DNA from 2 places in the Methylophaga sp. UBA3613 genome. Region 2 is predicted to be linked to the other one. Evidence: predicted binding sites of a transcription regulator. Region 2 holds the regulator's gene; the other holds the start of a gene.
What was found. Region 2 encodes PhoB, which activates phosphate uptake and scavenging genes when phosphate is short. Its sites were predicted from a motif close to GNNTGTCATAAAACTGTCANAT; they were not measured.

Region 1 (4,357 bases), on a different contig from region 2:
ATCCCAATCAACATGATACCGAGACGGAAATCTGGTGCGAAGCGCGAGTTAAGGACGAGCGCAACGTTACTGACTCGGGTGGTCACACAGAAAAACGTTATGTAATTGAAACGCCACTGAGCGTTGGCGGGCATAGCTGGCCGATTGAAATTACCCTGACCAATCGCGATACTATGTTGTTTCGAATGTTACTGGGACGTACTGCCATGACGACTGGTAATATATTGGTTAATCCGGCATTGTCCTATCAAGCAAGCCCCGCATTCCACGACACTACCCAAGCGCCTAGAGATGAAGCGCTTGATGGAGAATCTGCATGAAAATAGCCATTTTGTCCCGTAATTCGAAGCTGTATTCCACTCGCCGATTGGTTGAGGCAGCGGAGGCACGAGGTCACGAAGTGGATGTGCTGGATGTGCTGCGTTGTTATATGAATATCACCTCGATGAAACCGGAGGTGCATTACAAGGGCGAGAATCTGACCGGTTATGATGCGGTGATTCCTCGGATCGGGGCTTCGGTGACCTTTTACGGAACTGCTGTACTGCGCCAGTTTGAAATGATGAATGTATATCCACTGAATGAGTCAGTGGCGATCAGTCGTTCACGCGATAAACTTCGCGCTCTGCAATTACTGTCACGCCGCGGAATTGGTCTGCCAGTAACGGGGTTTGCACATCGTCCGGATGATGTCGACGATTTAATCAAGATGGTCGGTGGTGCGCCGCTGGTGATTAAATTATTGGAAGGTACCCAGGGCATCGGTGTGGTATTGGCAGAGACTGCTGGGGCAGCTGAGAGTGTTATCGAAGCCTTTATGGGCATGAAAGCCAATATCTTGGTGCAAGAATTTATCAAAGAAGCCGGCGGTGCGGATATTCGCTGTTTTGTAGTGGGTGAGAAAGTGGTTGCCGCAATGAAACGCCAGGGTAAAGAGGGCGAGTTCCGATCCAATCTGCATCGTGGGGGCAGTGCCAATTTAATCCGCATTACACCGGCAGAGCGGGCTACCGCTGTCAGGGCAGCCAAAACGATGGGTCTGAATGTGTGCGGTGTGGATTTATTGCGTTCGAACCATGGACCAGTCGTGATGGAGGTTAATTCTTCGCCAGGGCTTGAAGGTATCGAATCAGCAACCGGTAAGGATATTGCCAGTTTGATTATTGATTTTATTGAAAAGAACTCTGTTTCAGGAACCACTAAAACCAAAGGCCGTGGTTAATGCCTGACGAGTTGATTATTGCCGGGCAAAAAATCGGCCCCGGACAAAATAAAGTAGTTGATGTAGCCCTACCGGATTTGTATATGCATACCTCTTTGAGTATGCCTGTTCAGGTGATGCGTGGACGACGTGACGGGCCTGTTTTATTTGTGTCCGGTGCGGTACATGGAGATGAAATTGTCGGCGTGGAAATAATTCGTCGGCTGGTTAGAAGTAAACGGCTTAAAAGCCTTAAGGGGACGTTGATAACCATCCCGGTGGTTAACGTATATGGTTTTATCAATCAAACGCGTTATCTGCCAGACCGCCGGGATTTAAACCGCTGTTTTCCCGGTTCTGAAGAGGGTTCTCTGGCGGCGCGCCTCGCCAATCTTTTTATGAGCGAGGTGGTGAATAAGTGTACCCATGGCGTAGATTTACATACTGCAGCCATTCACCGCGATAACCTGCCACAGATTCGTGCAGCGTTGGATAATCCTGCCGTTGAAGAAATGGCGAGAGCATTTAATGCCCCGGTTATTTTGAATTCAGGATTGATTGAGGGCTCTTTGCGTTATGCCTGTCAACAGGCCAATGTGCCGGTTATCGTCTATGAAGCCGGTGAAGCATTACGTTTTAATGAACTGGCGATTCGTGCTGGTGTCAGAGGCGTATTGGCGGTAATGCGTAAGCTGGGCATGTTGACTGAATCACGCACGAAACATTTAAAACCGGTAGAACCATTTGTCGCGCGTTCAAGCAGTTGGGTGAGGGCACCGCAAAGCGGAATTTTCAGAATGCTGGTTCCTATGGGAGCCCACGTGACCAAAGGCGATATTCTGGGAATGGTCGCGGCCCCATATGGTGATGAAAAATCGGAAACCAAAGTGGTCGCAATCTGTAGTGGCGTGATCATTGGCAGAACCAATATTCCTCTGGTCAATGAGGGTGAGGCGCTGTTCCATATTGCGCGTTTTAATCGCCCTGACGAAGTTGCGGACAGTGTGGAGGCGTTCAATACCAATCTGGATCCATCAACAGATACCAGCGTTCCAGAAGAGCAACCAATTATCTAGGCCTGCGATTCATCTCGTTACGTAGTAGTGCTGTCATAATATTTTTGCAATTTATCCGTAAAATAGTGACAATCCCGCGATTTAACTGAAGCCAAAGGGGGTCATACTGATGACACAAACCCATGCCAATCTTGATACACACTCACCTGATGTTGCCCCTGAAGAGTGGAGTGCGCAACATAGCAGTAAGCTTTATGGTGTGCGTGATTGGGGGACGGATTATTTTGATATTTCCGCCGATGGCAATGCGGTCGTCAGTTTGCAGTTTGGTGAAAAGACTATTCATGTTCCATTGATCGATATTGTTAATGGAATGAAAGAGCGTGGCCTGGATATGCCCGCTGTATTACGCATTGAAAACCTGCTGGATTTGCGAATTACCCAACTGAACGAGGCTTTTGCCCGGGCGATTAAAACAGCTGGCTATAAAAATCACTATCGCGGTGTATTCCCAATCAAGGTGAATCAGCAATGCCACGTTATTGAGGAAATTGCTGATTATGGTCGTCGCTACCATCATGGTCTGGAAGCGGGCAGTAAAGCCGAATTAATTATTGCTATTTCACAGCTTCGTGACCATGACAGTTTGATTATCTGTAATGGATATAAAGACGAAGAATTTATTGAACTGGGTTTATATGCCCGTCAAATGGGGATTCCATGCTTTTTTGTATTGGAAACCGCCACGGAGCTCTCCACTATTCTGGAACGCAGTAAAGCGTTAGGGATTGATCCGCTGATAGGTTTACGTATTCGTCTGGCTTCGACAGTTGAAGGTCATTGGAATGGTGACAGTGGAGACCGTTCTATTTTTGGCCTCTCTACCAATGCACTGCTTGAAGTTATCGACCAGCTCAAAAAAGCCGATATGTTGCATTGCCTGCAGTTACTGCATAGCCACTTAGGTTCACAAATTCCCAATATCCGTAACATCCGTAGTGGCGTAATGGAAGCCTGCCGTTTTTACACCGGCTTAATCGAAGAAGGCGCACCGATGGGTTATATGGACCTTGGTGGCGGTTTGGCAGTCGATTACGAAGGTGCCCGTTCGAACAGTACACACAGTATGAACTACGGGCTGGACGAATATTGCTACAACATTATCGAAACCTTGCAGGAATGTCTGGATCCGCTGGATATCGAACACCCAGTCGTCATTACTGAATCTGGTCGGGCATTGATTGCCTATTCTTCCATGTTGTTATTTAACGTATTGGAAGTCCGTGATCATAAACCTGGCACGATTCCGGAGATTGTTCCGGATGATAGTCCGGATATGCTGGTGAACCTCTATGCCGTGCTGAATAATGTAAAACTGCAGAACCTCCAGGAGTGTTACAACGATGCCATATATTATCGTGATGAATTACGTGAGTTATTCCATCACGGTCAGGCAACTCTCCGTGAACGGGCTTTAGCCGAGAATGTTTCATTGGCCATTTTGGAAAAAATCTCAGAATTGTTGCCCCAGGCACGCAGGGTTTCTGCTGAACTGGAAAGTCTGCCAGAGTTACTGTCCGATATTTATTACGGTAATTTCAGTCTGTTTCAATCGTTGCCGGATATCTGGGCAATTGATCAGATCTTCCCCATCATGCCGATTCATCGCTTGAATGAAAAACCCACTCGCGCAGCGGTCATCGCAGATATGACCTGTGATTGTGATGGCAAAATTGATTCGTTTTCCTATGAAGAGGGTATTCGTAAAACGTTGCCATTACACCCACTTATAGAGGGTGAGGAATATTATCTGAGCGTATTTCTGGTTGGAGCGTATCAGGAAACCCTTGGTGATTTGCATAACCTGTTTGGTGATACCAACGTGGTCAGTGTGCATATTAACGAGGATGGCAGCTTTGATTTTGTCCGTGAGTTTCATGGCGATAGTATTGCCGATGTACTCAGCTACGTGGAATACGATCCGAAAGTAATGCAGGAACAATTCCGGAAATTGGCTGAACAAGCTGTGCGAGATGGCAAGATTTCGGTTCCAATGCGTCAACAAATGTTACGTGCCTTCAGCGACAGCATGAATGGCTACACCTTCTTTGAAAGATAACTGCAGATTTATAAGGATTCA
Region 2 (4,357 bases):
TGTTCTGGATCGTTAAAAAGTCTCTGGCCAGTAATCTGCAATACATGAAAAATGATCGTGCCAGTGTCAATGCACAATTCACTATTCCGTTAATCTTTGCTGCGGCCTTATTAAGTTTTGCTCATGGTGCGAATGACGTGGCAAATGCCATCGGTCCTCTGGCCGCAATAAATGACGCCATTATGTCAGGTGGTATCACCGATAAAGCCGGTATTCCGCTTTGGATTATGGCCGTGGGTGCTTTAGGTATTGCCATTGGCTTGGGTCTGTATGGTCCAAGGCTGATTCGTACCGTAGGTGGTGAAATTACCGAGCTGGATCAGATGCGAGCCTATTCAATCGCTATGGCTGCTGCTTTGACCGTCATCATTGCCAGTCAGCTCGGATTGCCGGTCAGTACAACGCATATTGCCATTGGTGGGGTATTTGGGGTTGGGTTCCTGCGTGAATGGCTGGATGAATCAAATAAAATCGAACGCCAGATTGATCGCGAAAAAGCCGAAATCAAAGATGATAAAAAGATGCTTAATGCACTGCGCGGCGAATTGAAAAAACTGGAGAAAAAACCCTCCAAAACCGTGGATGAATATCAACGTATTACCGAGCTTTATCGATTGATTGATGAGGAAGAGTCCGCGCTGAAAAAAGCCAAAAAAGTCCTCAAAAAAGAAAAGAAAAACCTGTTCGTTAAACGCGATATGGTGAAAAAGATCGTCACAGCGTGGGTGGTCACCGTTCCAGCAGCGGCAACTTTATCAGCCTGCATCTTCTTTATGATTAGAGGCATCATGCTGTAATCAAATCTTCATTAAACTGACATATTATTTTCAGCTTATTTGTCAGGACGATTTGAACATGCTGAATAAACTTAAAGCATTGCCCATTGCGATTCAGCAATATCTGGTGGTGACCTTCAGCTACTGGGCGTTTACCGTTTCCGACGGTGCGTTACGCATGCTGGTGGTATTGTTTTTCCATCAACTGGGCTACAGCCCGCTTGAAGTGGCAATGCTGTTTGTTCTGTATGAATTTTTCGGCATAGTGACAAACCTGGTCGGTGGCTGGCTGGCCGCCAGAGTAGGGTTAAACGTCACAATGCATCTGGGCTTGTTATTACAGGTTATTGCATTGGCAATGCTGCTGGTGGATCCGCAGTGGCTCACTGTGGCGTATGTCATGGTCGCGCAGGCACTCTCCGGTATTGCCAAAGATTTGAATAAAATGAGTGCCAAATCCAGCATCAAAATGCTGGTGGCTGATAACGCCCAATCAACCTTATTTAAATGGATATCCATCCTTACCGGCTCCAAAAATGCCCTGAAAGGTGTTGGTTTCTTTGTCGGTGCGGCCCTGCTTTCCTGGATCGGTTTTCGTGGCGCGATACTGGCCATGGCGATTGTGCTTCTGGTAGTGTTGATTTTCAGCATCGTCATGTTGCAACGCGATCTGGGTAAAGCCAAAAATAAACCAAAATTCAGTGATATCTGGTCAAAAAGTGCACCGGTGAATCATTTGTCGTTGGCAAGGTTCTTTTTGTTTGGTTCTCGAGATATCTGGTTTGTGGTGGCCTTACCAGTGTTTTTGCATGCCCAATTACAGTGGTCACCTATTTATGTCGGTGGTCTGCTGGCGGCTTGGGTAATTGCTTACGGTATTGTGCAGGCACTTGCCCCTAAGCTGACTGGCTTTTCCAGACAAAATGCTCCTGATGGCTATCATGTCTGGCTATGGTCCTTACCCCTCTTTGTGTTGCCGTTATTGATTGCCGCCTCGGTATATTTTGAATGGGCTGTCATACCTGCTTTAACTGTCGGCTTATTAATTTATGGCGCTATCTTTGCGATCAATTCTGCAATCCATTCCTATCTTATCGTGTCATATGCTGATGCGGCTGGGGTTTCCCTGGATGTCGGTTTTTATTACATGGCTAATGCGGCTGGAAGATTGTTTGGTACATTATTATCTGGCTGGGTCTATCAGGTTTCCGGGTTAGCAGCCTGTCTGGTCATTTCTGCCTTAATGATTCTGTCCGCCAGTTTTATTTCAAAAATGTTACCGCGCAAAGACCAGACTGTATAAAGCTTTCAGCGTTGTTATCAAATTGTCATATTTAGCCGTTAAGCTTTATTCTTAGAAAAATAGTTCAGGAAAAAATCGGATATGAGCATATCAGTATTACTGGTTGAAGATGACGCCGCCATTCGTGACATGATTAATTTCAGTCTGCGTCAAACGGGATTTACCTGCGAAGCAGTCAAGGATGGCGAAACGGGGCTGGATTGGTTGAAAAATCAACAACCAGACATGATTTTGCTGGACTGGATGTTACCTGGAATTGATGGCATCGAGTTTATCCGCCGTCTGCGTGCCAATGAGTTTTTAGCATCCATTCCCGTGATTATGCTCACCGCCAAAGGCGAAAGTGAAGATATGGTGAAAGGTCTGAGCGTCGGTGCTGATGACTATATTAATAAACCATTTTCCCCACCTGAATTAATTGCACGAATTAAAGCGGTTTTACGTCGTTGTCGTCCGATGGAAGATGATGATGCCCAGAAATTGCAGATGGGTGAACTGGTTATGGATACCAAAAGCCACCGGGTCTCGGTGAATGGTGAACGCATTGAATTGGGACCGACCGAATTCCGTTTACTACACTTTTTTATGAAAAACCCAGAGCGAGCCTATAACCGCTCCCAGCTGCTGGATTTTGTCTGGGGCGATACCGTATATATAGAGGAGCGCACAGTGGATGTGCACATTCGTCGTCTGCGTAAGGCGCTGGAACCCAGCGGTCATGACAACCTGGTACAAACCGTTCGCGGTGTCGGTTACCGTTTTTCTGCTGAATAGCAGGATCGTCTGATGCAATGGGATTATTGGCGTTTACTGACCGTGCTCAGTCTGGCCGGTTTTGTGGGACTGGTCGTTGGTCATATGATGGCTTTTCTGTTTGTCGCTGCACTTATTTACATTTTCTGGATGCAGAGTAAATGGAACCAGTTGCAGGCATGGCTGGATAAACCTAAGAAAAACAGTTCTCCGCAAGCCGAAGGGGTTATTAATGACGTGTGTCGGCAGATCGAACAGATGCGCGCACAAAACAGCAGTCGTAAAAAAAAGCTCACCGGTTATTTAAAACGTTTCCAATCGGCCACTGCGGCTTTACCTGATGCGGTGGTGGTAATGGGCGAGTTTGGTCAAGTCAGTTGGGCCAATACCTCAGCCATGACGTTATTGGGAATCAACTGGCCGCATGACAATGGCGTCAGAGTCAATAATCTGGTTCGCGACCCGGCATTCCAAAAATTACTGGAACTTGATGGTGACGCCGAGGAATCGGTTATAGCCGTTTCACCGATGAATGATCGCATTCAGCTTGAATTCAAAGTCGTTCGGTATGCAAGCAAGGACAGGTTGCTGATCGCCAGAGATATCACCCAGACACAGAAACTGCAGCGTATGCGGCGTGATTTTGTGGCCAATGTATCGCATGAATTGCGTACACCATTGACGGTTTTACGGGGGTATCTGGAAACCTTGACCACGGAAAGTGATCAGGAGCTCTGGCAACAGGCTTTACCGGTAATGCAGCAACAAAGCCAACGAATGCATCTTATGATCAAGGATCTGCTGGCATTATCTCAACTGGAAACCGGTGAAAAGCCGTTGCAACACCGACCTACGGATATCTGCAAGTTATTGCATAGCGTGGTGGAGGATGCCAAACGACTGGAACATTTTCATCAACATCAGATCAACCTGCATTGTTTGAGTGAAAAATGGCTAATGGCAGATGCTGATGAACTACGCAGCGCAATCTCCAATCTGGTCTTTAATGCAGTCAAATATACCCCAGCAGAAACCCAGATCGATGTCAGATGGGATATCGAGGGTGAGTTTGCTGTTATTGAGGTAAAAGATACCGGTGAAGGTATTGCCCAGCATCATCTCGACCGCTTAACAGAACGCTTTTACCGTGTTGATAGTGGTCGTGCCAGGGAAACCGGTGGTACAGGACTTGGGCTGGCCATCGTCAAGCATGTGTTGCAACGACACAAAGCTGAACTGTTGATTCAGAGTGCTATTGGTGAAGGTTCAAGTTTTAAATGCTGTTTTCCCGCCAAAAATGTGATGGATAAAATAGACATTTAGCCTTACTGACTACTGTTTTCGGTCATGTCACAGTATTGTCATATTTCTTTCATATCCTTGTCACAGTTAATCGCGATACTGCTCGGGTGCTCAACGCGGTAAGCGTTGGAACTTATTTTTAACCCAAGGAGTTAATGACTCATGTTCAAGAAAAAATTTGCTTTATACGGCGCCGCTTTGGCAATGACGTTTTCCGCTGCCA

Region 1: a site for PhoB is predicted at 2,306-2,327, ahead of speA (biosynthetic arginine decarboxylase). Genes of this name have one in related genera too.

What each region holds. Positions count from the first base shown of each region.
Region 1 covers NZ_DFLS01000006.1:350,154-354,510, reverse strand. Annotated here, with positions in the region: gene B3S93_RS07885 (ATP-dependent zinc protease) at 1-320, shown strand, start outside; gene rimK (30S ribosomal protein S6--L-glutamate ligase) at 317-1,222, shown strand; gene B3S93_RS07875 (succinylglutamate desuccinylase/aspartoacylase family protein) at 1,222-2,277, shown strand; gene speA (biosynthetic arginine decarboxylase) at 2,387-4,336, shown strand.
Region 2 covers NZ_DFLS01000007.1:16,720-21,076, reverse strand. Annotated here, with positions in the region: gene B3S93_RS08750 (inorganic phosphate transporter) at 1-797, shown strand, start outside; gene arsJ (organoarsenical effux MFS transporter ArsJ) at 856-2,079, shown strand; gene phoB (phosphate regulon transcriptional regulator PhoB) at 2,161-2,853, shown strand; gene phoR (phosphate regulon sensor histidine kinase PhoR) at 2,866-4,155, shown strand; gene B3S93_RS08730 (PstS family phosphate ABC transporter substrate-binding protein) at 4,297-4,357, shown strand, end outside.